2 regions of the Desmospora activa DSM 45169 genome follow, and region 1 is predicted to be linked to the other one. Evidence: riboswitches for the same ligand, from Rfam matches in the RefSeq annotation. Region 1 holds a riboswitch; the other holds the start of a gene.

Region 1 (15,768 bases):
CGAGCACCGTATCCCGACCCACCTTGGTCGCCCGAATGCGAAGGGAACCGTTCTTATTGAGAGTGGCACCGGTTACCGTATCCCCTGCCGCTTTATCGACGGGAATACTCTCCCCGGTCAACATCGATTCATCCACTGCCGAGCGTCCTTCCACCACCTCTCCGTCCACCGGCACTTTTTCTCCCGGTTTTACTAGTACAAGGTCACCAACTCGAACCTCTTCCACGGGAACAGTCCGCTCCTGGCCGTCCCGAATCACCGTCGCGTTTTTCGCCTGCAAACCCATCAACTTCTTAATCGCTTCCGATGAACGGCCTTTAGCCCGAGCTTCAAACCATTTCCCCAGCAGAATCAAGGTAATCAAAATGGCGCTGGTCTCAAAATAGAGTTCCGCCATCCCTTCCGAGGGGACCACCAGGGAACGCAGGGACAGATAGACACTGTAGAAGTAAGCGGCTGATGTCCCTAAGGCCACCAACACGTCCATGTTGGCACTACCATTGCGCAAAGCTTTGAACGCTCCCACATAAAACTGCTTTCCGACTACGAACTGTACCGGTGTAGCCAAGGCCAATTGCACCCAGGGGTTCATAAACAGGTCCGGCAACCAGATGAACGAAGTCCATTCAAAATGGCTAACCATCGTCCACAGAAGCGGTGCTGACAACAAGATCGCAAAAAACAGCTTCCCTTTCTGGCTATCCGCTTCCCGCCGCTGGTCCGTCGGGTTTTGGGTACGATCCCCTTTTGGTGTAGCCTTGTATCCGATCGCTTCCACTCTGTCCAAGATGTCCTTCACCGCGATTTGGTGAGGAGAATATTTAACCGTAGCCGTTTCCAACGCCAAATTGACGCGAGCATCTGTCACCCCTTCCAGTTTGTTCAATCCTTTTTCAATACGGGTAGCGCATACTGCACAGGTCATGCCTGTAATTTCAAGATCCACTTTTTCCCGGGGGACTCGGTAACCGAGAGAGTCGATTTTTCTCTCCACTTCAGCCATCGAAACCTGGTCCGGGTCGTATGTGACCTTCGCTTTTTCCGACGCCAAATTAACGTTGGCGTCTAAGACCCCCTCCACTTTCTTTAACCCCTTTTCGATGCGAACTGCACAAGCAGCACACGTCATTCCCTCAACATTGATAATCGACTGTTTGGATGTATTCACCATGGTCAACTCCTTCCGTTATACAGGGTGGGGGTATATGAGAGCGATGAAGAAATCGTGCCATAAAAGCACGATATGTGTGAACGAAACGACTTAATAACCTCGATACTCGATTATTTCTCATTTCATCAGTTTTGATACGGTTTTCATGAACTCTTCCGTAATATCCGGATCCTCTTGTTTGAGCCGATCGAGCACACAGGTATTGATGTGACTCTCCAACAACAACCGAGATACGGAATGAAGAGCAGACTGTACCGCCGACATTTGGTTGAGAATGTCATCACAGTATACATCACGTTCAATCATGTTCCGAATGCCTTTCACTTGCCCTTCTATTCGATTCATTCGGTGAACCAGATTGGTCTTCAACGGGTCAGGAACCTGCCCTGTTTTGGTATCACAACATTCCGGTCCCTTTGCTTCCACTACTTCGTTCTTCGTTTCGGTCTGACTCATCCTTGTGCCTCCTTCCGAGAACCATCCGAACTCATTATACCCCGTATGGGTATATAAAGGTCAAGGGCAAAAAAACACTTTTATCATTCCTTATATTTCATGAGGAATAATACAGATCGATCAAATCAACAAATTCATGATCAACATATACATCACCGGGGTATTCTATATAAACCCCACTTAAAAAGTGGTAAGAGGGAGTAAACGTCGATTTTGGTTTTTCATTTTTCCATCCTACACCTTCATTGTAATTTTAAAGCTTAGAACCGTGCTCTAAATAATTTGCACCTCAATGCTTCGCAACGGCGCAATAATATTCCATTGATTTCTCCCTAAATTGTTCGATGCTGATATTTGAATAACCTGTTTCTTTTAGTAAGCTTTCGACTTCGTCAACTTCTGGAGTATACAAAGAAAAATCATACTCCTCAGAAGCCCATTGCGACATGATGGCTTTAGAACGAAATCCGATGGCCAACTTGCCCCCAGGCTTGAGCACCCGCTTCATTTCTCGTAGTGATTGATGTGGATTCGACCAAAAGTAAATCGTGTTTACTGTAAAAATTTTATCGAACATCTCATTGTCAAAAGGAATTTTTTCGATATTCCCTTGTTCAATACAAACTCGCCCCTGCTCGATGAAAGCTTGGTTGCGTTTGATTGCAGATTGCACCATCGCTTCGGAAAAATCTAACCCGAACACATGAGTTCCCTTCACATTTTCTACGATTTCAGCAATAAACTTTCCATTTCCGAAGCCGATTTCCAGCACATAGTCCTGTTCATCAATACCAAGACATTGAATTGTCGTTTCGTTCATTCGCGTATTACTTTTGTTCATCAATCTCCCCATTAACTTACCAATGATGCCTGTGGGTTTTCGAGATTGACTGGCTAGGTACTTTTTCAATCCCACGCTATGCTCTCCCTTCTCATTCGTCCTCTCCTTTAAAAAATAACGATAGCGGAACCGCATAAGCAAATGCTTTAAAGCCTTCATCATTTGGATGAAGATGATCACCAGAATCATATGCTGGATGGATTTTATTGGGCGTTTGTGGATTAGCCAACGCTTGATCGAAATCAATGATCCCATCAACGATTTCATTCGAGCGAATCCATTGGTTAACCTTTTGTCTAATCGCTTCCTTGTCTTCTGAATAGTAGTCTGAATGAGCAAATGGAGTAATTGTACCGATAAAGATTCGTAAGTTTCGCTGCTGCACCTTTGTAGCCACTTCTTTCATACTCGCAATGATCTGATCCGCATCGGCGTTTCCGAAAATATCATTAATGCCCTGTAACAAGATGACGTCTGTCACTCCAGTTTGAGAAAACACATCCCAATGTAAACGAATCGGTGTCTTTTCACCCGCATTGGCTAAACCAAGATCAGCACCACCTTCTACATCCGCTACATCGATTGAGATTAGATTGCCCGTAATACCTGCATTGAGAACGGAACAATTAAGCTTAGGATATTCCTGATAAACCCGATCCCGCAAGAAATCAGGCCAGCGATGGTTGGCATTTAAAGTTGAAGAAAAACCCTCCGTAATGGAATCACCGATCGCAACAATCACACATGAATGTTCTGCTTCTGTCATCACATCTAGACCGGTTAACCAATAATAAGAATCAATAATTGTGTTGAAATGAGTGGTATCACTCTCTTTTGTATGATCACCAGTTGCAACGTAAGTTGAACGTGCGGGTGTAAAGTGCCAAGTAGAGGTCTTAGTGTAAGAAGGGAGATACATACTTACAGCCAAATCAGATTGTGCATTTACTTTAAATGAGACAGGATCACTATATATCTCTTCACCTACCGGAATGGTAACGCTTGATTCCCCCTGAAAAGTTACATCACCATCTGTTTGTGTATTGATTTTTCCATCATGCAGATGACGGGCAACTGTTACTTTACCAATGGTTAATGGCTCCACACCATATCGGTTGGAAAACTTTAAACGCAATATTGAACCGGGGGCATGTGGATGTACAACCATCCGCAACGTTTGATTCTCAAATGAGACTTGAGGAAATGTAAAATCAAAAAATCGAGTATCAAATTTGGTTTGACTTGCATGCCATGAACCGATCCATCTAGTCATTGTTAAGCATGCCCCTCTCTCCCTACAATAAGGACAACCGCTCGCAGCGGCCAATTTTTCAAACGATGTCGTAACCTTGACTTTCAATCGCTTCTTTTACCTGTTCCAGTGTTACACTACGCTCATCAAAAACGACCTGAACCGTCCCCGCTTCCAAATCGACCTTTCCTTCCACCCCAATTCGCTGCATGGCACCTTCTACAGCATGGACGCAATGACCACAGGACATGCCTATAACATTTAATGTAACCTGATTCATAAGATTTCCTTCTCTCATATACCCATGGCGGGTATGTCATCAGATTTAATATACTATACCCCCGGATAGTATGTAAAGACTAAAAGTATCATCTTGCAAATAAGCATGGCTTCATATGATGTTTCTGTTCCTGGGGCCGGAGGTTTCCCACTGACAATCTTTCCAGCGCCGTGGACACCCTTACCGCTAGCAGCTACACCTTCACCATAAAGAACATGCCCATGTCAGGCACCACAAAAAAACCCATCATCAACAAAAGTTGATGATGGGTTTTTTACGCTATCCGCCAAAGTAGCCCATGGGATTGACGTGATTTTGTATGCCTCGATGTACTTCAAAGTGCAAGTGGGGGCCGGTGGAACGGCCGTTGTTGCCGACAGCGGCAATCTGTTGACCCTTCCGTACCACATCACCCGTACGGACGCGGACAGAAGAGGCCCACATATGAGCGTACAGAGTGAAGATGCCACCACCGTGGTCGATCATAATGTAGTAGCCGTATCCACAGCCACAGGTTTGGCTACGAACCACCTTACCGTCGGCGGCGGAGTACATCGGTGTCCCCACCGGCGCCGCCCAGTCTACTCCAGTGTGAAATTCACTCCCTCTATAGCCATAGGGAGAAGTGATACGCCCGTTGACCGGGTAACGCAACGGACCGGTGTAAGCAAAGTTTCCTGCTCGAATGTGGTCCAGTCTGAGCTCCGCCAGCTCCTGTTTGGTGATCTTCTCTTGGTTGTCCAGCTGGGCCAAGGCGCTCTCATTTTTTTTCATCTCAGTTACCAGTTCATCATAGACCTTCTTTGCCTTAGCCGCTTCTTTCTTCTGCTTATCACTTAGTTTTTTGATCTTATCCCGCTCTTTTTGTACCTTTTCTTTTTCTTTGTAGTACTTACTTACTACGTCATAGTCGCGCTTCACCAGCAAGCGCATAAACTCCAACCGGGTTAAAAACTCATTGAGGGATTTTGCGGCCAATAACTTTTCCATGCGCGTGTCCCCATACCAGTACATATTGCGAACACTGTTTTTAAACTGGCCGTTGTATTTCTCCAATGTTTCCTGCGCTTTTTCCAGATCTTCTTCCGCTTTGTCCAATTCTTGCAGCGTTTTATCCGCTTTCTGCTCCAGCTCGGACAAGACACTTTTCTTCTCCTCAATCTCTTTCTGCAGCTCTTGAATCCCTTTTTCCGTCTCGCCACGTTTGTCTTTGATGTCATCCAACTGTTTGTTCAAGTCATCTTCCTTGTTGGCAAAGGACAACTCAGCAGGCCAGAGGGAAAAAGCCAGAGCGAAGGATGTAACGACAATAACGGTTGCGCGAAATAGACGCCCTTCTCCCGGCAGTTTCCAGATATTCATCACCCTCTCCCGTCGGATTCTCCTCTCCGTTGTCCACGAACGCTTCGGATAAACCTTGACGGGGTTAAGTATACAAAAGGTTGAACAAGCCATCAATAACTACAGAGGACGACAAAAAAATAGACCTTCCTGCGCATGCAGGTAGGTCTTTCGTAGGATTTACGGTGATGTCTCTGCTTCAATCGTTCGCGATTGTTAAAAAATAACTACCTAAATTAGGGAAATATATTTTTTCTGCTTTAAAAAGTGGTCACTTTTTTCCTTTTTAATCGCTCCGGAATCACATCCTGGCTGATGAGATCGTCCAGGGTTTCCCTGCGAACGACTAACTCTGCTTTCCCGTCGGCAACAAAGATGACCGCCGGTCGGGGCATACGATTATAGTTGTTAGCCATCGAGTAGTTATAAGCACCGGTACAGCCGACCGCCAAGATATCACCGCTTTCCACCGACGGCAAGACCGTATCCCAGATCAACATATCTCCGCTTTCACACAGCTTGCCGGCGATCGACACTGTCTCCGTCGGTGTTTGATCTGCTTTATTGGCCAGATGCGCTTCATAGGCAGCTTGATATAAAGCGGGGCGGAGATTGTCACTCATGCCCCCATCCACAGCCACATATTTGCGCACACCCGGAATTTCTTTGATACTGCCTACAGTATACAGAGTCGTACCCGCCTCGCCCACAAGGCTACGCCCCGGTTCCAACCAAATCTCCGGCCGTTCTTCCTCAGAAAAGGTTCGCTTCACTTCCTCGGCGATCGCTTCCACATAATCTGCCGGTTCTAAGGGGGTATCGTCTGCTTGATAGCGAATGCCAAAGCCTCCACCCAGGTTCAATATTTTCGTATGGGTGCCATAGCGTTCCTGACAATTGCGGATCAGTTCCGCCATTTTGCCCACCGCTAAACGGAAGCCCTCCACTTCAAATATTTGCGAACCGATGTGGCAATGAAATCCTTCCAGATGAAGAGCCGGCGATTTCATACAGGTTTGAACCGCTTTATACACTTGATCGCTGCCCAGATCGAACCCAAATTTGGAGTCTTCCTGGCCCGTCTGAATGTAATCATGGGTATGCGCCTCAATCCCCGGTGTTGTCCGCAACAATACCGGCACCTTCATTCCTCGCTCCTGAGCCAACAATTCCAGCAGTTGCAATTCTGTAAAATTATCCACTACAAACAGGCGAATACCCGCCTCCAGCCCTTTTACCAACTCCGCCGGTGTCTTATTGTTCCCGTGAAAGTAGATGCGTTCAGGGGGAAAGCCCGCCGCCAACGCCGTATGGAGCTCCCCTTCAGACACGACGTCCAAATGAAGCCCCTCTTCATCAACCAACCGACACATCGCCAAGGTACTAAAGGCTTTGCTAGCATATGCCACTTGAAAAGCGAGGCCGGTTGCCTGAAAGGCTTGCACAAACTGTTTCATCCGCTGCCGAATCCATTTCTCATCCATTACATATAGGGGCGTACCCCATTGCGCTGCTAATTCTACCGTATCACATCCGCCAATCTCCAAGTTTCCTTTTTCATTGATCCGGCTGTTTCCATATAAATACATCATTTTTTCGGCCTCCGATTCCTGAACTAAAAAAGCAACGGACGCATGCGTCTGTTGCTTGAACTCCCATTTCCGATGGTAGCGCTCCACAACTAGCTGTTGCAGCAGTCCGTCGCCTGTTCGGCGAAAGACCAGCATGGTGGGAACGGGTTTCCCCCCACACTTCGGCGAATCGCCCTTTCCCTTTCTTTCCTCGATCCCCGCTCTCCAGAAAGGTACTGATGCAGATTCGCACCTCTACGCATGCAGACATGACATCATCTTTTAAGTCAAACCGATTCAATTTGACAAGAGGATATCACATTTACATCCTCTTGCCAAGGGACAAAAGGCTTAACTGAGAACGGTTTTATATTCCGCTTTTTTCCATAATCAGACGAACCGCCTGGGTTGTCACTGGCGCTCCCCACATGCGATCGTCGTGGTGCTTCATTTTCCCCACGTCTCCAATCCCCACCACCAACGGAAAATGGTACTGCCGCAACACATCCACGGTATCTCCGATGATACGCAACGGTTCTTGTGCCAGTTCCACTCCGTCTTTATCGACACCATGACTGACGACACGACCCTCTTGATCCAAGGCGATGTCAACAGCGACTCCTTCTGCTGCGGAACAATTGGAGGCTACCGCGACCACCCCCAGCACATCGATATCCGGGTGGTTCGCCACCACTTCCAGAGCCCGTTCCCCTTTTCCTTTGTGCTTGGAACCACAATCGTCAAACATCACCAGTATCGGTTCATACGCTGCACTTTGAATTAAATCCACCAACTGCGCACCCGACAAAGGGGTGGGATTGCCGGCGGAAGCAGAGATACAACGTCCTCCCACTTTCTGCGCCACATACTCTACCGTTTCCTTTGCCACTTTGTCCCCGTCTGTGATCAAAATCACCTTACGCTTATTCATATCCTTCAACCTTTGGGCCGGAAGACCAAGGCGGTCAAAAAGCCAAAAATAATAGCGGCGGATATACCGGCACTGGTAATCTCAAAGATTCCTGTCAATACCCCGACTACACCGCTTTTTTCTCCTTCAGCTGTCGCGCCGTGTACGAGCGCATTGCCAAAACTGGTGATGGGAACGGTTGCCCCCGCACCTGCAAACTGAATCAACGGTTCATACCAGCCCAACCCGTCCATCACCGCTCCCACCACTACCAACAGACTGAGAACGTGTGCCGGGGTTAGGGGCGTCAGATCCATCAACAACTGCCCCACCACACAGATTAAACCACCAACTAAAAAAGCGGACCAAAACGTACCCATCTCATGATCACACCTTTCTTTCAAAATACTAGCCACTGAAACAGCGAACCCACCACTTTCCCAAAAATCATCGCCAACAACAACCAGGGAAGGCGGCTCTGCATCCCCAAGCGCTTTGCTAAAATCGGCAATACGTTTAATACTTCCGTCAATCCCGCCGCCAGTAAACCGACAAAGCAACCGGCAATTAAGCCGACGAGGGGTACAGCCACCATCATCCAGTCCAGACCGTGCCAACCACGAAAATCGACCCAGGTGGCAACGACCGCCCCCATCACCAAAGCGCCTTCATACCAGTGAATCCGACTGATGCTACGGGTTAATACTGTCAACCGCGGAATTACATCCAACACCGTCAAAAACGCTACCAATCCGCTGCCGACCGCAAGCCCTCCCGCCAACCCCACCATCACCTCAAGCGTCTCAAGAAGAAGAATCATGTCCCTTCGCCCGTTTCATTTTTTCATGGTCAATCACAAATTGATCAATACTGTCTTGGTACAAAAAGACTTCTAATTCCAACGGGGTTGGTTCATCGTTAAACTTACGCTTCCATACATGGTTAAAAAAGATTCCCATCCCTAAGCCGATCCCGATGGAATATGGAATTTGCAACAGCAAGGGACGCTCTGAACGAATCCCTGTCATCAGATAATGGATGCGTTGATGTACATAGGACATACTGACATCTGCATGGAAATTCATAATCGCCAAACCAGAGCCGATAAATAATAAAACCCACACCAGGAACGCCAACAATATATGGGATCGCGGCGGCGGTGAGATCCTCTCCACGATAGTGTGTGGCGGTCCCACCTGCCGGATATCCCAATGGGGATAGTGATGTGACAACACGCGCACCACATCCATCCATTCTACCAGGGCGACGGGGTTCTCCTGGGGATAATACTGGGTCACCGGCAAGTGTTTCAGCTTTTCTTCCTCTCCTTCCGCCAGGATATTGGCCACCTGTCCGAGCAAAAGTGGTCCCTTTACAGCATGGATTCGCTTTTTCATCTGGATGTAAACCACCTTGGACACCGTGATCCCTTCCCTTTTAAAAGCTTTCTCGCTCCTTTAGTATGAGTCGCCCTCCCGTCGACCATACAAAAAACGCCCGTCCGTTGGACAAGCGTCGCAATCAAGCTTAAATGATGAAAATGTATCACTCACATTTAAACTCCTTCTTTTAACCGGCACCATCCATCTCCTCACGCATGCGCCGGATGATTTTTTTCTCCAAGCGAGAGACTTGTACCTGTGAAATTCCTAAACGCTCCGCTACTTCCGACTGAGTCTGATCTTTAAAATAGCGAAGGTAAACGATTAAGCGCTCCCGTTCTTCCAACTGTTCCATCGCTTCTTTTAAAGCCAATTGATCAAACCACGCCTCCTCGGATTCATCGGATATTTGATCCATCAGGGTAATCGGATCACCGTCATTTTCATAAACCGTTTCATGAATCGATGATGGAGTACGGTTGGCCTCCTGTGCAAACACAATTTCCTCCGCGGTCACCCCCATCTCCTCCGCCAATTCCTGTACCGTGGGAGAACGCCCCAGCCGTTTAGTCAATTCATCTTTTCCCTTGCGAATGCGGTTGGATAGCTCTTTTAACGAACGACTCACTTTTACCATGCCGTCGTCCCGCAGAAAGCGCTGAATCTCTCCGATGATCATCGGCACCGCATAAGTGGAAAATTTCACATCGTAGCTAAGATCAAATTTATCCACCGCTTTCAGCAAACCGATACAACCAATCTGAAAGAGGTCCTCCGCCTCATACCCGCGGTTAAGAAAACGTTGCACCACAGACCAAACAAGCCGAATATTGTGACGAACCAGCCGGTCGCGCGCCTCGGTATCCCCTTTTTGGCTGGATTGGATCAATTGTTTGACTTCAGTGTCGGACAGATGTTTATGTCTGGAATTACGTACATCGGAATCCATGGATCCACCCACCCTCAATTCCGAATGGTCTGCTGTTGGGTTTTAAGGCGCTTCTTTAAGTGAATCCGGGTTCCTTTTCCCACTTTTGACTCCACTTCCACCTGATCCATGAAGTTTTCCATGATGGTAAATCCCATGCCGGAACGTTCCAACTCCGGTTTGGATGTATACAGTGGTTGGCGCGCTTCCGTCACATCGGCAATCCCGATACCTTCATCTTCGATCGTAATCACCATTTCGGTACCATGAATCTCGGTACGGATGGTGATCATTCCGTCAGTCCGCTCTTCATATCCATGGATGACGGCATTGGTTACCGCTTCTGACACAACTGTTTTAATATCGGTCAACTCTTCCATGGTGGGGTCCAATTGCGAAATGAATGAGGCAACCGCAACACGGGCAAAAGATTCATTCTCCGAACGGCTGGCAAACCGAAGCTCCATCACATTGTAAAAATCACTCATGATGCCACCCCGCAAGCGCTTAATGCTGCATGTTCATTATCGTGGAGTGATAGTATTTTAAACATCCCCGACAATTCAAACAAGCGATGAATCGAGGGATGAACCGAACATAAAAACAACTTTCCACCTTGCTCCGAGATTTGTCGATACCGCCCCAATACCACACCCAAACCGGAACTGTCCATAAACGAAAGCTCGGACAGGTTGAGAATCATATGGGCATAAATTCCCTTGGATAACTCCGTATCCATCCGTTGCCGTGCCTCTGTGGCGGTATGGTGGTCCAATTCCCCTGCCAGGCGGACGATCAGTACGTTCCGTCTGTGGGATACATCCACATATAAACTCATATTCGCTTCCCCCCTGCTGAATCTGGTTTGTCCGATCCCATGCTCTCCTTCCATTCCACGGGATTGATATCGGTTCCTGCCATCCGACAAAAGAAGAAAAAAATCGAGCCTCTCTGTCATAGAGAGGCTCTTTTTGTCGATGGTTTTTAACCTTTTTTGCGTCAGAAGTCTCCTACTTCAAAGCGGTGAGATGAATGACGCTTTACTCGATATCCCCTTTGGAGATACAGAACAAAACTTTCGGGGAGATTCATTTGGGAACTTCTTCAACCGGTGGTGCTTCCTCCGGCAGAAACAGCATCTTTTTCAACGTACGCTTAAACAGCGTCCACGAGCCAGCCCGCGGAATATCGCGCGCAGACAGCAGCTCCAATTGTGATACAACTTTTCCGTCTTTCTCCACCAACACCCGACCCAATCGTTCCCCTTTTTGAATGGGGGCTTTGAGCTCTTCCCATTGCAGACGTGTACGATATTGGTCGGGATTTTCCCCTTTTTTAATCAAAATACTAAACTGCTGTGGGGCACGAACATCGATTTGATTGCGTAACCCTTTATCGACATGTAGGTGGGCGATCGGATCACCCTGGCGATAGACGACATGATTGGTAAATTGACTAAATGCGTAATCCAACATTCGCGTAGTTTCGCGATTGCGAGCCTTGGGATTGGGTTCACCCATCACAACGGCGATTAAGCGAAAATTCCCCCGTTTGGCAGTAGCGGAGAGACAATATTTCGCTTCAGCGGTAAATCCGGTTTTTAAGCCATCCATGCCTTCGTAAAACTTGACCAAGCGATTGGTATTAACCAGCCAAAACGGATTGTCCGTCTCTTTGCGCAAGTAATCTTCGTAAATACGAGTAAACTCGGTCACTCCTTTATGCTTGAGGAGTTCTCGTGACATCACGGCGATATCTTTGGCACTGGTGTGGTGATCCTTGGCGGGAAGACCGTTTGGATTTTGAAATCGGGTGTTTTTCATCCCTAATTTTGCCGCTCGTTCATTCATTTGCGCAACAAACGCTTCTTCCGTTCCCGCAATATGTTCGGCCAAGGCGACGGAAGCATCATTGGCGCTACCCACCGCCACCGCTTTAAATAAATCCTTTACCGTCATCGCCTCCCCCGGTTCCAGATAGATCTGGGATCCCCCCATGGAGGCGGCGTGTTCACTAATTCGAACTGAATCATCAAAAGAAATCTTCCCATGATCTAAGGCCTCTATGATTAAAAGCATGGTCATTATTTTAGTGACACTTGCCGGGGGAAGGGACTCATCACTGTTTTTTTCATAGAGGATTGTACCGGTATCTGCATCCAGCAAAATGGCGGAACGCGCATCCGGTGCCAGGTTTAGTTCCCCTTCCGCCGCAGCGGCAAGCGGGGTCGGAACTGCCGCTGATAGCGTCAAGAAGGATACCAACATTCCCATAAAGAATCGCATTTGCATCAATGCTTCCCTCCTCTTGGTGGTGTCCCTAGTTTGAGCGACAGAGAGGAGGAATATTCCATGGAAAAATATAAAAAGCGCTCCCTTAGGAACGCTTAGACATCATCCGGTGTGACGACTCCTTTGATCTGTACCGGAGGGGAGACGTTTGTATCGGTGATGCTGATGGCGGACTGTAAGGTTTCACTCACTTCCGCCACCGGTCCACCTTTCCGTATATGCAGAGTGGCTAGCGTATCCCCCGCTTGTACGGAATCCCCTACTTTTTTCTCTAATTCGATTCCAACTCCGTGGTCGATGGTGGATTCTTTCGTTTCTCTACCAGCACCCAGTTTCATGGCACACAGGCCGATCGTTTCCGCCTCCATCGCAGCCACGGTGCCGGAGCGTTTCGCTTTTACCGCTATCACTTCATCCGCTTGTGGTAGGAGATCCGGATGATCGACCACACGGGTGTCTCCTCCTTGCGCTTGTACAAAGCGGCGTAGTTGATCCAGGGCGGTACCATCGTTGATTCGAGCCCGCAAGAGTGCCTTCGCTTCTTCCGGTGTATCGGCACGTCCGCCCAGAATCAGCATATAGGCACCCAACTCTAAGCAGAGCTCCGTTAAATCTGGCGGCCCCTCTCCCCGCAGTGTCTCAATGGCCTCACGCACTTCCAATGCATTGCCGACAGCCCGACCCAGCGGTTGATCCATATCGCTGATCACTGCAATCGTGCGGCGGCCGACATGCTTGCCGATCCGTACCATCGCTTCGGCCAACTCCCGCGCCCGCTCCTCCGTTTTCATAAAAGCACCGGCACCCGTTTTTACATCCAATACAATCGCATCGGCCCCAGCCGCTATCTTTTTGCTCATAATGGAACTGGCGATCAGCGGGATCGAATCCACCGTTGCCGTCACATCCCGCAACGCGTACAATTGTTTATCGGCAGGGGTAAGATCCGCCGTTTGCCCCATCAACGCGATACCAATATCATTAACCTGTTGGATAAAAGCGTCTATGCTTAAGCTGGTGGAAAAACCGGGAAATGACTCCAACTTGTCTACCGTTCCTCCAGTATGGCCTAACCCGCGGCCGGATAATTTGGCCACCGGAACACCGCAAGCCGCTACCATCGGCCCCAACACTAAGGTGGTGGTATCTCCCACCCCGCCGGTACTGTGTTTATCCACCTTGATTCCGCGAATCGACGATAAATTCACCTCATCCCCGGATCGTACCATCTCCAAGGTGAGATCAGCGGTTTCGCGGGCGTCCATCCCTTGGAAATAAACGGCCATCGCCCAGGCTGACAGCTGATAATCAGGGATTTTCCCTTCGGCATATCCCTGAATCAGAAAACGGAGCTCATCCGATGAAAGCGCAACCCCATCCCGTTTCTTCCGAATCATTTCAGAGGCTCTCATCACACCGCCACCTCTGCCACAATCCCTTTTACCAAGCGGATAAAGCGCGGTTTGGTCCGATTGGCCACCTCTACGACTTGTTCATGGGTTAGCGGCTCCAACTCTTCTCCAATCGCCATATCGGTGATACAGGAGATACCGAGACATCGCAAGCCAGAGTGACGTGCGGCAATCACTTCAGGAGCGGTCGACATGCCGACGGTATCACCGCCCAGGTTGCGCAACATCACCAACTCTGCCGGTGTCATATAGGCGGGTCCGCTAATAGCGGCATACACCCCCTGTTGCAAGGAAAGCCCTTGTTTTTCCGCGACGTCGTGAGCCAATTGGATCAAATCTTTATCATAAGCGTTGGACATATCGGGAAAACGGACACCTAACCGCTCTTCATTGGGGCCGAGCAGCGGATTGCTGCCTGTCATATTGAGATGATCTTCAATCACCATCAGATCCCCCGCTTGGAAAGCGGCGTTCATCCCACCGCAAGCATTGGTAGCGATTAACGTCTTAACCCCCAGTGCTTTCATCACATAAACCGGGAAGACAACCTCTTGTTGCGAGTACCCTTCATAATAGTGAAAGCGTCCCTGCATCGCCACCACGGTTTGCCCCGCCAGCCTCCCGATTACCAGTTGACCGGCATGTCCCTCCACAGTCGATTCCGGAAAATGAGGGATATCGGTATATGCAATCACATCCGCTGCTTCAATCTCATCAGCCAAATCCCCTAAACCAGAACCTAAAATTAAGCCGATCACCGGTTGATGTGAACTTCTGCTTTGAATCATTTCTTTAGCTGCTTGGATTTGCTCATAACGCCCCATCCCTTTTCACCCTTTCTCTCACCCATAGTCATACCGAACGAATATCTTTGATAATTCCTTTTACCAACCGAATAAAACGAGGTTTTACCTGCTCTGCGGTCTCCATCACTTCATCATGAGAAAGGGGTTGATCCAGGATGCCCGCCGCCAGATTGGAAATACAAGAAATACCCAGGACACGAATCCCTGCGTGACGGGCGGCGATTACTTCGGGAACAGTAGACATGCCGACTGCATCTCCACCCAGCTTTCGCAACATCCGAATCTCTGCCGGTGTTTCATAAGTAGGCCCTGTCAGCCCGACATAAACCCCTTCTCGCAGAGAGACGTTTTGATCTTCCGCTACTCGCCGCGCCAATTGACGATAAGAAGGATCGTAGGCGTCTGACATATCGGGAAAACGAACGCCCCATTCCGGCGCATTGGGACCAAACAGCGGATTGTTAAACATCAAGTTGATATGATCCTGGATCAGCATTAAATCACCTGCACCAAAGTCCAGATTGATTCCGCCGGCGGCGTTGGTGACAATCAATCGATCCACACCTAGATCTTTCATCACTCGAATGGGAAAAGTCACCTGGTCCAATCCATATCCTTCGTAATAATGAAAACGGCCTTGCATCGCAACCACCGTTTGTCCTTCCAATTCCCCCAGGACCAATTGACCGGCATGTCCTTGCACGGTAGATACGGGAAAATGGGGGATCTCCTCATAAGGAATCACATCGGCATGGCGAATTTCCTCTGCCAACACCCCTAATCCCGATCCCAGCACCAGCCCAATTACCGGTCGGTGACCGGATCGCTTACCAATATATGCAGCAGCTTCCTGCGCTTGTTGTACCATCGGTTTCATGATCGATGATCCTCTCCTTTCATGTGTGTTATCTGCTGATTTAGGGAGAAGATTTTTGAGGCTGCGTGCTCTTGCTGTTTACAAAGAGGGGGGAACTGTCCGCTTCAGCCACAGAAGGCGGGAGCGGGCAAAACTCGCTGTCGCTCAAACATGTTGCCCATTTTTCCCTGCCCCTCTGTGACTTCCGCTGAGTGGCACAGCAAAGGCACTTCGCTTTCAAAAATCCCTCCCAATACGCGGAAACAACAGG
Region 2 (15,768 bases), 420 kb from region 1:
ACAATACATCCACAATCCGCATCATAATCTCATCCACCCGACCGCCCTTGTATCCTGCGATTCCGCCATAAAGAACACCAATGACCAAATCGATAAGTGCGGCAACCACGCCGATCGTCAGGGAAATACGGGCGCCGTACCAAGTGCGGACAAACAGATCCCGCCCCAGTTCATCAGTACCAAACCAGTTTTCCTGAGAGGGGGATTCGTTTTTGTGGTCCAATCGATTGCCATAATACGTATGGTCGCTGATCAGCGGTCCCAGAATCGCCAACAGAAATAAGGCTAGAATCGTATAAAGCCCGATCATCGCCAGCCAATTTTGACGAAGCCTGCGCCAGGCATCTTGCCAGTAGTGGGCGCTAGGACGCTTGATCACCTCCGCCTGTTGCGTCTTTGGTGCTCGTTCAAAACGATGTGCCGGGATCGACATGATTAGGCCACCTCCTTAGAACCCAGTTTGATTCTGGGATCTACCAGGCCATAAGCCAAGTCGACCAAAAAGTTCATCAGTACCAAAAAGGCGGAGTAAAAAATCGTCGTACCCATAATCATCGGGTAATCTCGATTGGAAATACTTTCGACAAAATAGGCGCCAATGCCGGGAATGGAAAAGATCTGCTCAATGATAAAGCTGCCGGTTAAAATGGTAGCGGTCATAGGACCGAGGATGGTCAACACTGGAATGATGGCATTGCGCAATGTGTGACGAGTGATTACCCGCCACGGAGGTAGACCTTTGGAGCGGGCCGTTCGTATGTAATCTTGACTGATCACATCCAACATACTGGAACGCATCAGCCTTGTAACCAGAGCTAACGGACTAAAAGCGAGGGCCATCGCCGGCAAGATGGTCTGGTCAAACTCCCCCCAACCTGCCAGGGGTAAAAGATCCCACTCCAGTCCCAAGAATTTTTGCATAATCGGGGCAAGGACGAAGTTGGGAATGGAAATTCCCAATACGGCCAACACCATCAACGTGTAATCTGGAAGCCGGTTTTGCCGTAAAGCCGCCACAGTCCCCATCACAATCCCAGCAAAAGTAGCTAGAATCAACGCCTGAGCACCCAATTGAGCCGAGGCCGGAAAACCATCCGCCAATAGATCGTTGACGGAGCGACCCAGATTATTGATGGACATCCCAAGGTCCAGTTTAGCCAGATTACCCATATAGATCAGATACTGGACAGGTTTGGGTTGGTCTAACCCGTATTGCGCCTGTAAATTGGCCAACGTTTGCTCCGGCAGATTTCGATCGGATGTAAAGGGGTCCCCAGGAATCGCATGCATCAACCAAAAGGTAAGTGTAGAGATCAACCATAAAGAGAGAAGCATCAACAGTATTCGTTTTCCGATATAACGCCACATTTTTACGGGACACCTCCTGACGGCAAGCGCGCATGATTGATCTGTCGATACGGACTTTTCGGACATCAATGATGACTGATAATCAATCATATGACGCCCTAACATATTTATTTTCTATTTAGTAAGGTTGCTTTCCTGCTCTTGTCCCCAACATTGACCACTTCCCATGCGTAAACACAGAGGATTTCTTGGGAATTTCAAGTAACCCGGAGAAGTTGACCAAGCGAACCCCGTGAGCCCCATGGTTCAAAAAGAGTTAGTTGCCATGTCTCAGGCTGGAATGACTGCAAAGAATATAAAAAAGCTCCTGTTTTCAAACAGGAGCCGTAAAGCTTTTTTAGGAGGGTACCGCGGTTAAGGCTTCTTCCACGTCGAGACCAAATGCACGATGCAGTTCTTTTACCGCCCGGGTTGCTTGCTCTTTGGCGATCACACAGGAAATTTTAATTTCTGATGTGGATACCATTTTAATATGGATATTGGCTTCCGAAAGGGAAGTAAACATTTTTGCGGCAACACCGGGATTGGTCACCATACCGGCACCAACGGTGGATACCTTGGCCAGACCGGTTTCCGACAATACCTCAAGGTAGCGCAATTCATCTTTTAAACCCTCGATCACTTCTTTTGCCGACTCCCATTCATTCTCATGGACACTAAAAGCGACATCGATCCGCTCCCGCGCATGCTCGCTGGTTACAATCATATCGACGTTGATATGAGCGTCAGCCAAACGGCTAAACAGTGTGGTCAGTGTTTTGCTGGAGTTGGGCAATCCCAACACTTTTACTCGCGCTACTTGTAAATCATGGGCCACCCCGCGTACATTCCATACTTCTTCCATCTGTGCTGCCTCCTTCACCCAGGTTCCTTCTTCATCGACAAAGCTGGAACGGACCACCAACGGTACCCCGTGGGTCATAGCACACTCCACCGAGCGTGGATGTAATACGCCTGCTCCCAAATTGGCCAACTCCAACATCTCTTCAAAGGAGATTTCTTGCAACTTACGCGCTTGTGGCGCCAAACGCGGGTCTGCGGTAAATACCCCGGTCACGTCGGTAAAAATCTCACATCGGTCTGCTTGTAATGCCGCCGCTAATGCCACCGCAGTGGTATCGGAGCCACCGCGCCCCAATGTGGTAATATGTCCATCCGGGGAAATTCCCTGGAATCCTGCTACTACTACCACTTCTCCCTGATCCAGGCATGCTCGCACCCGCTCCGTATCAATCGATTCGATCCGCGCTTTTCCATATACGTCATCAGTGTGGATGCCCGCTTGCCAACCAGTCATCGGATGAGCCTTAATCCCCCGTTGCTGTAACGCCATGCTTAACAGCGCGATGGTGACTTGCTCTCCGGTGGTCAACAACACATCCATCTCCCGCTGCGACGGGCGGTCTGTGATCGCTTTGGCCAGACCCACCAATTCATCCGTGGTCTTTCCCATGGCGGACACCGTCACAACGACTTGATTTCCCTCGCGGATGGTACGGTTGATGCGTTCCGCCACCTTTTGAATCCGCTCCACACTTCCGACGGAAGTTCCTCCAAATTTTTGCACGACCAATCCCATGGTTTGCGCGATCTCCTCTCTTTTCTTCGGGCTTTATTGGTGAGGCTCTTCAAAAATAGAAAAGCGACAACGGGAAGTCCCAGCTGTCGCCCTACCTAACGGTTTGACCAGCCCCACTGGTTCCCTTGTGAGTTAGTGCTCCACGAAAGTTCGTGACAGTTCCGTCCCTGTTCGGTAACGGGCCCAGCTCTCTTCCAGCGGGGGAAGTTCGCTTCGGCGACAATCCCTTTCCCGTTTCTTCTGTGGCTCCCGCGCCTCGGAAACGGTACTGATGACCATCGCGCCTCTACTTCACATGTATGTCGTGAGGTACTATTCGTTTTTAGCGCCCAAAAGGAGCGTTGTTGTCTTCTTCTGAACGCGTTTAAACTTATAAGCATGCTAACACACCCCCCGTAATGGCACAATCCTGCAAATGCCGTTTCTCATCGGGAAATGAATGGAAATTGCGCTTCTCAACTAATCAGCTGGTGGATATGATTGATTGCCGGTAATCGCTGAAGGATCCTGTATACAGCATGGCGGATTGGTGACGCTTCAGCCCTTGAACTTGAAGTGAACGGAGGATCCGGTATAATGAGGATAGTAAAGTGGACACTAACTCACAACCATTCCCCTCACACAACAGTGGGGGTTAGGAGTGATATTTATGGGTCTCGGCAGTATCGGACTCCCGGGTTTTCTCTTAATTCTTCTGGTTGCGCTGCTCCTGTTCGGCCCCAGCAAGTTGCCGGAGTTGGGTCGAGCCGCCGGCCGCACGTTAAAGGAATTTAAAGATTCCGTGGCTGGTATCAACGACGACGATAAACAGAACAAACCGGAAGCCACCAAACAGGACGTTAGTGCTGTTCAAGGCGAGGCACCCACGGCTGCGGATGCAAAAAAATAACCCCTCCGCCTCAACCCTGGCTGATATGATCCCCTTCAAGTGAACAGTAAAAGGTAAACCCCTTCCTGTATACTTGGAGGGGATTTTACTTTGTGGTTGAAAACATAACACCAGAAAGCAAGGTGTAGGACTCTTCTATCCCCATGATTGAAGGAAGATCGCTATTATCCCCAAGGTTGAAACTAGGGGTTGTCAGTCGTAACTTTCCTCCCGCTTATCAGTCCTGAAACGCTTGGCGTAATGTTTCTGCCCATTCCGCCGGCGAATCGAAATAAGACAGGTGGTGACCGGGAAAAATCACAAATTCAGCATCTAATTGTTTTGCTAAGATCAGTGCCGTTTGAGCGTAAAACCTCTCTTTTTCTAGCGACAACTCGCCCGCCGCCATAATCACCTTTACTCCGTTCCTTTTTAGTTTTTCGATATTGGGTTCGTAATTGATAGCGGGCAGCATTTCGTTTTGGATGAGGGTTTCTGTATTCTCTGCGTTTCGTTCTTGAAAATCTTGTGGGATATGCGTAAATGCACTTGCAGGAACCCCAACTGAAAAAGCAAATTGCAGGTTGGCCCATTCAACACCGAGTCGATTGGCTGTCTGATATATATCGGAAAAGAGAGTTAACCATTTATCCCGATCAGGCAGCACTTTGACGGTCGGGGGCTCATGAACAACAACCGCTTGAATCGTTTCCGGAAATTTCTCTGCCATTTCCAGCGCAAAGATGGCACCACCACTGTTACCGAAAACATATGCCGAATCATGATTGGTTGCGCGCAGAACAGCCACTGCATCACGAGCCTGTTGACTAACCTCGAAATTCTGAGGATCGTGTCGGGTACTACGGGAGTTACCTCTTCTGTCGTACGTAATCACTTGGTATTCATCCGCGAGAATATCGGCAACGTAGGTATAAAATCCAGCATCGCCTCCTCCTCCGGGGATCATAAGGAGCGGTGGACCTTCTCCCCTCACTTCGTAATACAGATTGTCCCCTTCGGTCTCCACATAGCCACTTTTTACTTCCACATGATCGATACGATTCTCTTCTGACTCCCCGTTTGAAATTGTCGTTACTACTGCTAATGTTAGAAAAGCAGCTATACTTCCACTAAATAAAGCAAGGCTGACGGAAATTCTGATGATGCGGTTTATCCAATTGCCTTGAACAGAAAAATCTTGCTTACTCATTATTCGTTGCCGCCGGCTATAACGGAACCATAATGCAATCAATAAGACGAGTAGCAAAGCACATGGAATCAGGTAATCTGTTATGGTGATAGATCCATAGGGAAATAGGAAAAAACAAAGATTGATGGTCGTTGCATATACACCCAATTGATAGGGGAGGACAAACGATCGAGCCGTCGTCAATCGACGTATTTCCGTATTCATCTCGTCATTTGTTGTATCGACCGCTTCAAGGATCCGTTTTGTTTTTGGCAAGGATAAAAAGCAAACACTTGCCAATGGCAGGATCAGCAGAATGAAATTGAACCATTGTTTATCCTTCTCAAATAAGTACCCGAAACCCAGAGCACCCTCAATCACAATTAATACCGTTAATAATCCAACAAGATACGTATAAACGTTTATCATTCGGATATTTTTCTTTACCTGGTCCCAACCTGATACAAATCCTAGATGTCCGGATAGCCAGCCAAGCATGATCCAGATAAACAAGTAAAGCACCATCAATGGTGTTTCTAACCCGTACAATATCCCCATAATGCCGATCTCCTTTCCTTACTCTATAAAAAAGTATTTTAATGTTTGCGCGATTTTAGCCGGAGCTTTTTCGTCTGGAGCATTGTGATCAAGTCCTGCCAAAGATAGAATTACATTTTGTTTGTTTGGTAAGATTAAACTTAATTCATGTGCAGCCGTACGTAAAAATCGGGGACTTTTAGAGCCCGCCATCACCATCGTCGGTATGGATATTTGCTCGTATGTTTGGATAGTAGGTTTTAATCGCAGTCCTGCACGCAATTCTTCCGGTAGTGTTCGCAATAGTTTAATATTTTCTTCCCACTCAGGCCCTTTAGCCATTGACCGAAATAGATTTTTCAATACAGGCTGTGGCAATTTGCCGATTACCCCACCCATCTGCAGACCTTTGAGCAAGGTGGTACTTGCCGAAATATAATCATTTTGATTCAATTCTTGCTCAAATCGGGGTATCCAATCACTCGGAAAATAACCGATCAAACTTGGCTCGTAAACCGCTAGTTTTTTTATTGGTTCCTGTAAAGTCACATGTAACGAAATAAGTCCGCCATAGCTGTGTCCGAACAGATAAGAAACCTGATGTTTTTGCAGAATGGCTATGACATCCTCACACTCTTTCTGGACACTGTATCCACTGCCCTTGGGGCCACTATTGTTTCGGCCGCGACGATCCATGATATAAACCGTGTAATCATCCGAAAGAGAATCACCTAGTCTTATATAGTGCTGTGAAGCCCTAAATCCGCCGTGAACAATAAGCAAGCCGGGCCCTTCTCCCATGACATGATAACTAATTACTGTTCCGTCCAATGATTGGACGGATTCTTTTTTGATCTTTTGATTTGCTTGATACATGAATGACCTCCCATTCTACATTCAACTAGATATAATTTTCCATGCCTAAACTTTTAAGCTCTTTCGCTATTTGTGCATAAATCTTATTTAAAATATTCACCAGCTGATCTTTTTCTTCTTCGCTTAATTGGCTGAAGAAAACGCTATCCCTCTCAATTCTTTCACTATGGAATTTTTCATGTTCCAAATAAATCTCCCGCCCGCTATCAGTTAATTTGTAATAAATTTCTTTTTTATTCCCCGGCTTCTGATATTTTTCAATAGCTCCATCTTCAATTAATTTTTTTGTTGTTTTGCTGATCGCACCTCTTGTTACGCGAAGAGCTTTTGCAAGCTTTGTCACATTGGGATCGTCATGTTTTTCGATGAAATCAATACAATGAACTTCCAGAAATGTGTTTTCCGTCATAAATTTAAATTTTTTCTTTTCAATGTCTTTAATGATGTGGTGTCTTTCTGCCACTCGATTAAAAATGAAACTCAGTTCTTCTTCTTTTGACATAACACGCCTCCTATTATTGTTGTAATGGAAACAAAATAAATGATACGTTATTTTTGTTTCCTTGTCAACAATATCGTTTTTAGTTAATTAAAATTCAAGATAAACTAGCAACCAACCCAGGCTAGGACAGATAAAAAAGCTGCTGACTTTTGTCAGCAACCCAATTGATGATTTAAGCGGGTCTGGGTCCCTATTTCCGCCCTCGCGCCTCTTGCAATATCATCCCCGCTACCACAAATCCTCTTTTTTTACTCGCCCCTCATAACGATCCCACTCCAAAGCCTGTTCATAATCTTGCGGTCGGTTCATATTAAAAAGAGCTCGCTCCGACTGAACTGCCGGCGGAAAGTCCGTTTCTTCCAGCACAGTGACGGCGACCGCAGCCAGTAGCGCCCCCATCGACCGTTGACCGGATTTGACCAGTCGTTCCGCCACCGGCAGACAGCGGCGATGATAACAGCCAAACAGCGGATGGCGTCGCCCTAATCGCTGCGGAATGCTAATATCGACGCTGGTGTCTACCGCCCTTTGCTGCAAGGCGGTGGCCAACTCAAGGGAAGCGAAGGGCATATCACACGCCACCACCAGATTCCAGTCATGGGCGGATGCCTGTAATCCGCTGCATACCCCGGCCAAAGGGCCCGCTCCCGGCCAGCGATCTGTTACGGTCGGCCAGCCCCATGACGCAAAACGTACGATGTTATTGGAAACGATCAGCGGTTCCCATTCCCCCGAAGCACAAAGGCGACGAATAATGCGACAGGCGAGAGGCTCCCCGCCGAAATCCAGCATCGCCTTATCCGTACCCATTCGCCGGGAAGCCCCTCCCGCCAACAGGATCAATGTACCCTTAAACCCTATCCGAAGTCCGCTCATGAGGAGGGTTTCGACTCCTGGTTACGCAGATGTTCCTGAATCTCTCGTGCCAGCTTATCACCGATTCCGGCCTGGCGAAACTCTTCTACCCTCGCCTCCCTCATTCGCTGTAGGGAGCCAAAATGTTGATACAATATCTGCTTTCGCTTTTTGCCCACACCTGGAATCTCGTCCAAAACGGAATGGATCATCGATTTTCCACGGGTTTGGCGATGAAACGTAATCGCAAAACGATGCACTTCCTCCTGAATACGCTGCAAGAGATAAAACTGGCTGCTTCCCCGTTTTAGATCCACCTCAGAGGGCGGATCACCCAGCAACAGTTTGGCAGTTTTATGTTTTTCATCTTTGACAAGGCCAGCAACAGGCACATAGATCCCCAATTCATTTTCCAACACATCCAGCGCTGCGGCCATCTGCCCCTTCCCTCCGTCCACAATCACCAACTCTGGCAGGGGGAGATCTTCCTTTAACACGCGCATATAACGGCGACGGATCACTTCCCGCATCGTGCCGTAGTCATCGGGACCGGTTACAGAGCGGATTTTATATTTGCGGTACTCTTTTTTATCGGGGACACCGTCGGTAAAGACCACCATCGCCGAAACCGGGTCGGCGCCTTGGATATTGGAATTATCAAAGGCCTCAATCCGCTTGGGATATCCGATCCCCAGCGCCTCACCCAATTTACGCGTAGCCTCCACCGTGCGATCCTGGTCCCGCTCCATCAACTCAAACCGCTCTTTTAATGCGATTTCCGCATTTTGTGTCGCCATATCAACTAGCCGCTTTTTCATACCGCGTTGAGGAACATGGACACGCACCCCTTCCAGCCACTGGTCTACCCATTCCGCATCCACTGCCGCCGGTAGGTGAATCTCTCGGGGAAGCGTCGGTTTCTCATGATAAAACTGAGTGACAAAAGAAAGAAAATCCTCTTCCGCCTCACCATAATGATGAAAAATGGAAACATCCCGTTCAATCAACTTCCCTTGTCGCACAAAGAACACCTGGACACACATCATCCCTTTGTCGGCCACATACCCGAAGACATCCCGGTCAACATGGTCGTTTATCGTAATCTGCTGTTTTACCATCACCGTATCAATATGTTGAATAAGATCGCGCAACTCTTTTGCTCGTTCAAAATCGAGAGTCTCCGCCGCCTGTTCCATTTTGCGGCGCAGATCCTTCTGCACTTCTTTATGACCCCCGTTTAAAAAACGAACAATATGGCTGGTCATCTCTTCATATTGAGTAGGATCCACGTCAAATTCGCAGGGCGCCACACATTGCCCCAGATGGTAGTAGAGACAAACCCGCTTAGGCAGGGTACGGCATTTGCGCAAGGGATACAACTTGTCCAGCAGTTTTTTGGTCTGCTGAGCCGCCTGTACATTGGGATAAGGACCAAAATAACGGGAGCCGTCCTTTTTCACCCGCCGTGTCACTTCCAGACGGGGATGTTCTTCTTTTGTCAGCCGAATATAGGGATATGACTTGTCATCCTTCATCAACACGTTGTAATGAGGACGATGTCGCTTAATGAGATTGGCTTCCAGAATCAATGCTTCAATCGGAGTATCCGTCACGATATATTCAAAATCGGTGATCTGGGATACCAGCAATTGCGTTTTTCCATCATGGCTGCCGGTAAAATAGGAACGAACGCGGGATTTCAAGCTTTTGGCTTTGCCCACGTATAAAATTTTTCCATCGCTGTCCTTCATTAAGTAGCAGCCGGGCTGATCCGGAAGAAGTGAAAGTTTTTCTTTTATGGCACGCTTCATCATCGGTCCCTCCCTCTTCCTAATATTATCACAGGAACAGGCGTTTCTTCTCTTTTGCTTCTTATTCATTCTTTTGGCGGGTTGTCCTGTCATTCATGAAGGGCTAACATAGATTTATCACACCACTTGGATGGAGGAATCACCCATGGTGGAGTCTTTTCGTTTAATCAATCATCACGGCATGAAACTATGGATAAGCGCTCTGTTCGGCGGTATCACCGTCACTGTCCTACTTCTGATCCCACATTTACTGTTGGGACTGTTACTCCGCTCCGAAATGTCGCACCTGATCGCACTAGGTCAGTCCTGGCTGGATGCTCCCGGCGCTTGGCGGGAAGTAGGCGCCCAACTGCTACAAGCGGTGCAAAAGAGTAACACCATCTTGATTGGCTATGGAGTGTTGTTGTCCTTGTTTACCCTTTTCTCCGCTTTATTTTACGCCTCCGGGTTGATGGGAGTGGTTCGGCAAGCCGCAGTGGAACAGCGGGTGTCCCTGGGACATTTTTTTGCCTGCGGCTTTCGCTATCTCCTACGGACATTGGTTTTGGTATTGATACAAGCCGCCATCTTTATTCTGTTCACAGCTCTATGGTGGTTTTTATGGCCGCTACTACCGACCGATTGGTATTGGCAAGTTTCATTTTTTATCGTCAGCACAGGATTGCTCCTGTTTCTGGCAGCGGCTTCCTGTCACATGTGGGTCGTAATGGTTACCGAAGAGATGGGAGCGATTCGCTCCTTCGGCTATGGCTTTACTGCTGTCTTTCGCCGCTTTGGCTCCACCTTCGTCTCCCTTTTCGGCGCATCCTTTGCCGGTATATTGGGAACGGTGATCGTCATCTTTTTTACCGTTTTTCCATGGCTGATCTTGCAGTTGTTGAATGACAGTACCATTGCCACGATTGTAGGAGTGTTGTTTGGTGGATTGCTGCTGCTGATATTAGGCCCTTTTCCCTCTATCTGCGCACTGGCCGTACTATTTCAACGTTACCTGACTCACATCCAGAACGATTTGTTTCCTGAGGATCGGATTAAGCCGATGTTTTTGCAAGCAGGATCCGGCAACGCAGAAAGCGCCGCAGCCCGAGAATCGATCGCTTCAGGGGGAGCTCCGTCTAAAGAATTATGATTACTCTATTTATACTAATCCTGTATAAATTTTGATCAGACATACTCCCCTGACGAAAAAAATCGTTTATCATAGGGATTAGGGATGATTTTCGACCGTTTTAAGGAGGATTGCAATCTTGGGTACATATTTTAAACTCCTGCGGCGACACGGTCTAAAAATGTGGGCTGGCAATTTGTTAGGTCTGCTAGCCACTTCCACCATCGTCGGTGTGATCGGAGTGATCATTCTCGCCATCCTGATCGGTATCGTCGGAACCAGTATTACTGGTACTTTGGGCGATGCTTTCTCAGGGGGAGACACGAACAACATTGGTAATGCCTTCGCCAGCATAGGTGTGGGAATTCTTATTGTGTTGTTAATCGGGACGCTGATTTTCGTCATCCTCAGCACTTTCATCTACAGCTTTTGCTATGCCGGCAGTTACGCCATGGTTAACGAAATCGTTTTAGATGGGATCGCCTCGATTAGAACATATTTCGGCTCTGGCTTCCGTTATTTCGGACGTATGTTTTTACATTTATTTCTGTTGGGGCTGGTTCTGTTTCCCTTTTCCATCCCTGCCATCGTGTTTGAAGTTTTGGCCAACATCGCCTTGTTCAACGGCAATGAGACGGGTCGGCTCCTTTGGGGAATCGCCGCTTTGGTGGGCTGGATCTTCTTGTTTATCGTCAACTTAGGCGCCATACATGGCCCTGTCATTTTGACGGCGGAGAACAAGGGCGCTTGGGAGTCGCTTAAACTTTCCTACCGCTTAACTTTTAAATCATTCGGTAAAGTCTTTCTCACAGTCTTATGTATCATTGCCGCCACCATCACTTATATGATTTTTAGCATCCCGATGACGGTGACCAGCATGTTTGCTGAAAATAATATCGGATTGCTTCTGCTGACCATCTTGTTGATGGGTTTGTTTTACCTATTTCTCCCCTTCTACCAGATGGCGGTACAGTTGATCATTTCGCTGCGTTACAAACAACATTTGCGTAAATTTGTCGTACCGGAAGAGGAATTGCAAACAGATGGATCCCCATACGGTGGCAGCTTTGACAGCCCATCTTCCCCACAATCGGATGTTCCTCAATCCGCAACCGAGTCAGCAGCAGGGGCTGCAGCTGAATATGAGCAAAGCGACACCAATGAGAAGGAAGCGCCTAAAAACAAGTATCCCCAGTTCCCGACGGATCCTCACTTTTAGTGATCAGTAAAACCCAAGCTGTCGGATTGGTTTCCGGCAGCTTTTTATCAGTCATAATAAACCAGTCTCTACCTGCAAGGAGGTATACTGTTGGAAAGCACAATGACCTTACTGCGCCAACATGGACTTAAAATGTTTGGCACTAATTTGCTTGGTATGTTTATTGCGACAATGGCTGCAAATGTCCTCAGCTTTTTAGCCTACATCGTTTTCATGGTTTTCTATTTAGCTGGGGCGGTCTCTATCGGTCTCATTTCACATTTAACAAGCTCAGAAATGTGGACAATTGTAGGTATGATCATTTTTATGATTATTCTTGTTCTGTTTTATCTAGTGATTTATATCGTAGCCTTCCTTCCCCAGGGCTTTACAGTCGCCGGCAGTTATTCGATGGTGACAGAAGTGGTATGGCAGAATCGTTTTCGCTTCAACACTTACTTTAAGCACGGCTTTTCAAAATTAAAAGCGGTTATCATTCAGCTGTTTTTGATCGGTCTGCTCTTTATCCCCTTCTTGTTTTTACCGATCCTCTCGCTGATTTTATCAAGTGTAGGAGCGGGATTTGCATTTGTAGAAGGAGGGACGTTTGATCCCAATTATATCGGAGCTGGAATGATCATTTTCTTCATTCTCTCCTGGATTCCGTCTGTATTCTTTTTCTTGTCTGTTTTGTATGCTCCAATCATATTGATCGCGGAGGATCGCGGCCCCTGGCAATCGATCAAAGATTCTGTCCGCTTAACCTTTCGCCGTTTTGGTAGAGTATTGAGCACGGCACTTGTCGGATGGTTGTACGGTTTGCTTCCACTACTGCCTTATTTTTTACTCATTCCGATTGTAATTCTGTTTCAGGACATTGATGCAGTGGTTACAATTGGTGCTATTATCATGATTCTTTACGCATTCTTGATGTTCATCCTGTATGCATTTACTCCACTCATCTTCCAGGTGACGGCGGTACGTTGGTACAAAACCTATCTGAGAAAGAGTGTAGTAGACGATGACAATGATCCCGGTCCGTGGGGGGATGACGGCGTCTATGGCTTTGACACCTTTGACCATTATCATAGCTATTCACAACCGGCACCTTCTACGGCAACCGACACCGAATCCAAGCAACCGTCGTCATACCCGCCCTTTCCAGAGGAGAACCGATAAAAGCTAGAAAGGGTTGATCCAAATACCGACTACGTGGGAATTGTTAAAGAAACATGGTCTCAAGATGTATGGGACTAATTTGTTGGGCAATTTATTAAGCTCTGCCGTTTTATCGATTATTGGTGTGATTGCTTATAGCCTCTTCGGCATTTCGTTTGTTGCCGGTATGGTTTTCTCGGTTTCAGGCTTTGACATCCTTACCATAGCCAGTTACATGACTATGGCTGTAATAATACCTGCCTCTGCGTTCTATTTTGCTACCATCAGTTATTCTCTAGTGGTCTCCGGTAGTTATGCGATGGTGTCGGAAGTCGTTTGGCGCAATATGTTTAAATTTAGCACCTACTTCCGACATGGGTTTCGCTTATTGCGAAAGACGATTCAGCAACTCACCCTGTTGTGCCTGTTCTATGTCCCGGTTACCCTGCTGCTGTTCATTTTTTTTCCATACCACATTGAAACTGGAGTCAACAATCAAATACTGCTGTATGGAAGTTTAAGTCTTGTCAGTCTCCTCGTCTTTTTGGTTACGTTGGCTTTGCTTTACGCTCCTGTCATATTGATCACCGAGGAGCGGGGACCATGGCAATCGATTAAAGATTCCTTTCACCTGTTTACCAAACGATTCGGTACCGTTCTCCGTTCCGCAGCGTGGTTGCTGGCTTTCTTCTTTCTCTACCCCATCGCTCTGCTCCCAGGTGGAGTGTTGATGATAATGGGAGAAGAAAACGAAATACTTACCATCATCGGGATGCTCGTTTTTATCGTTACTGTGTTGGTAATCACCCTTTTGCTGCCTTTTCTCCAAATCGCCTTCCAAGTGAGTATCGTGCGTTGGTATAAGCTGCAACTGCGTTCATTTATCGTCGACAATGACGCCGATCCGGGGCCATGGGGAGAGCAAAACACCTATGGATTGATGGACCCGGAATCATTGAAACAGACTCCGACGCAAGGATCATGATGAACCAAGCAAAAAGGCGCAAAGGAATTTTCCTTTGCGCCTTTTTATATAGAAGGATTTTTAAGTCTACGTGCTCTTACTGTTTACAGAGAAGGAAGAGCTGTCCGCTCCAGCCACCGAGGTTGGGAGCGGGTAAAACTCGCCGTCGCTCAAACATGTTGCAGTGCGAGACTAGGGAACGAAGTGACCGTAGCGAGACTTGTGCTTGTAAAGCACCGCTTTTTCCCACCTTTGGCAGCTTCCACTGAGTGGCACAGCAAAGGCACTTCGCTTTCAAAAATTCCTTCCATTATTCGGATAATCAAAGATGTTAAAAGTGGGGGTTGATCCACTCCAACAATTGCTCCTTCGGCTGAAAGCCGTGGAGTTTGTCAACCATTTCCCCGTCTTTGAAAACCATTAGCGTCGGGATGCTCATCACGCCAAAACGACCGGCGGTATTTGGGTTATCATCCACATTGATCTTGGCGATTTTCAGCTTGTCGCCCACTTCCTGATCCAGTTTTTCCAGCTCAGGGGCGATCATTCTGCAGGGGCCGCACCATGGTGCCCAAAAATCCACCAAGACGGTACCGGATTCGATTTCATTATTGAAGCTTTGATCCGTAACTTCTTGAATGGCCATAATCAAACAATCCTCCCTCAATTCACATACTGCCAGTATACCACTGAAGCAGCGAAAAATCCAAGTGCTTCGGATAACGAAACACCTGGATTTTTATATACCCCCCAGTGGTACGGTTAAAACCAAAAAATCCACTTTATTTGTTGGGTCGTCAAAAGCGACTGATGGCAACAGAATTGGTTAATTCTCAACAAGAACTTCCTTCAATTCCGCTGTCAACATTGGTACCACTTCAAACAAATCACCGACGATGCCGTAGTCGGCCACACTAAAAATACTGGCTTCTGGATCTTTGTTGATGGCGACGATCACTTTGGAGTTAGACATTCCGGCCAAATGTTGAATGGCACCGGAAATCCCGCAGGCAATATAGAGATCAGGAGTTACCACTTTTCCTGTCTGTCCGATCTGCAAGGCATAATCGCAGTATTCGGCATCACAAGCACCGCGGGAAGCCCCTACAGCAGCGCCCAGTACTTCCGCCAACTCATACAGCGGCTGAAAACCTTCGGCACTCTTTACGCCTCGTCCACCAGCAACCACGATCCTTGCTTCAGACAAGTCAACCCCATCGGCTGTTTTTCGCACCAACTCCTTGATCAGGGTGCGCAGGGAGTCATCCGCAATTGTGACGTCTAACTCCTCCACCACCGCCGAACGGCTTGTATCCGCTTCCAAAGCAGCGATGTTGTTGGGGCGCAAAGTTGCAAACACTTCTCCCTCCCGCACCGCTTTTTTGACAAATGCTTTGCCAGCATAGATCGGACGGGTAAACACAATTTTGCCGTCAACCCGGTCGACCGCGGTACAATCGGACACCAGACCCAACTGAAGACGGGCGGCGATACGTGGGCTCACATCGCGACCAACAGCGGTATGACCCGTAAAGATCACGTCTGGATCCGTCTTTTCGATAACCTGTAAAAACGCTTGCAGATAAGCATCCGTCGTATATTGATCCAGCTTAGGATTCGTGACCGTCACTACGCGATCAGCACCATAATGGGACAACTTTTCCACCAGATCCTTCGCATTGCTTCCGAGCACGGCTACGGTTACCACACCGTCCTCCATCACCTGAGAAGCGGCAGCCAAACATTCCAACGTGA

The links. Region 1 has a riboswitch for lysine ahead of lysA (diaminopimelate decarboxylase). Riboswitches for the same ligand answer to the same signal wherever they lie in the genome.
Region 2: it holds a riboswitch for lysine, as region 1 does, so the genes downstream of both, C8J48_RS03750 (aspartate kinase) here and lysA (diaminopimelate decarboxylase) in region 1, are expected to answer to the same signal.

Annotation. Positions count from the first base shown of each region.
Region 1 is NZ_PZZP01000001.1:1,178,775-1,194,542, reverse strand. Features, by position in the region: gene C8J48_RS05855 (heavy metal translocating P-type ATPase) at 1-1,171, opposite strand, end outside; gene C8J48_RS05850 (metal-sensitive transcriptional regulator) at 1,289-1,627, opposite strand; gene C8J48_RS05845 (class I SAM-dependent methyltransferase) at 1,917-2,543, opposite strand; gene C8J48_RS05840 (SGNH/GDSL hydrolase family protein) at 2,560-3,741, opposite strand; gene C8J48_RS05835 (cation transporter) at 3,800-4,000, opposite strand; gene C8J48_RS05830 (murein hydrolase activator EnvC family protein) at 4,280-5,362, opposite strand; gene lysA (diaminopimelate decarboxylase) at 5,602-6,930, opposite strand; lysine riboswitch at 7,002-7,178, opposite strand; gene spoVAEA (stage V sporulation protein SpoVABEA) at 7,280-7,843, opposite strand; gene spoVAE (stage V sporulation protein AE) at 7,849-8,202, opposite strand; gene C8J48_RS05810 (stage V sporulation protein AB) at 8,223-8,642, opposite strand; gene C8J48_RS19180 (stage V sporulation protein AA) at 8,626-9,234, opposite strand; gene sigF (RNA polymerase sporulation sigma factor SigF) at 9,392-10,153, opposite strand; gene spoIIAB (anti-sigma F factor) at 10,168-10,620, opposite strand; gene spoIIAA (anti-sigma F factor antagonist) at 10,617-10,970, opposite strand; gene C8J48_RS05785 (D-alanyl-D-alanine carboxypeptidase family protein) at 11,221-12,423, opposite strand; gene C8J48_RS05780 (pyrimidine-nucleoside phosphorylase) at 12,519-13,835, opposite strand; gene C8J48_RS05775 (purine-nucleoside phosphorylase) at 13,835-14,659, opposite strand; gene C8J48_RS05770 (purine-nucleoside phosphorylase) at 14,688-15,509, opposite strand.
Region 2 is NZ_PZZP01000001.1:762,553-778,320, reverse strand. Features, by position in the region: gene C8J48_RS03760 (ABC transporter permease) at 1-433, opposite strand, end outside; gene C8J48_RS03755 (ABC transporter permease) at 436-1,368, opposite strand; gene C8J48_RS03750 (aspartate kinase) at 1,706-2,947, opposite strand; lysine riboswitch at 3,073-3,244, opposite strand; gene tatA (twin-arginine translocase TatA/TatE family subunit) at 3,597-3,836, shown strand; gene C8J48_RS03740 (alpha/beta fold hydrolase) at 4,054-5,562, opposite strand; gene C8J48_RS03735 (alpha/beta fold hydrolase) at 5,581-6,417, opposite strand; gene C8J48_RS03730 (MarR family winged helix-turn-helix transcriptional regulator) at 6,443-6,919, opposite strand; gene mobA (molybdenum cofactor guanylyltransferase) at 7,148-7,795, opposite strand; gene uvrC (excinuclease ABC subunit UvrC) at 7,792-9,585, opposite strand; gene C8J48_RS03715 (hypothetical protein) at 9,731-10,714, shown strand; gene C8J48_RS03710 (hypothetical protein) at 10,833-11,912, shown strand; gene C8J48_RS03705 (hypothetical protein) at 12,003-13,070, shown strand; gene C8J48_RS03700 (hypothetical protein) at 13,153-14,034, shown strand; gene trxA (thioredoxin) at 14,345-14,659, opposite strand; gene C8J48_RS03690 (electron transfer flavoprotein subunit alpha/FixB family protein) at 14,840-15,768, opposite strand, start outside.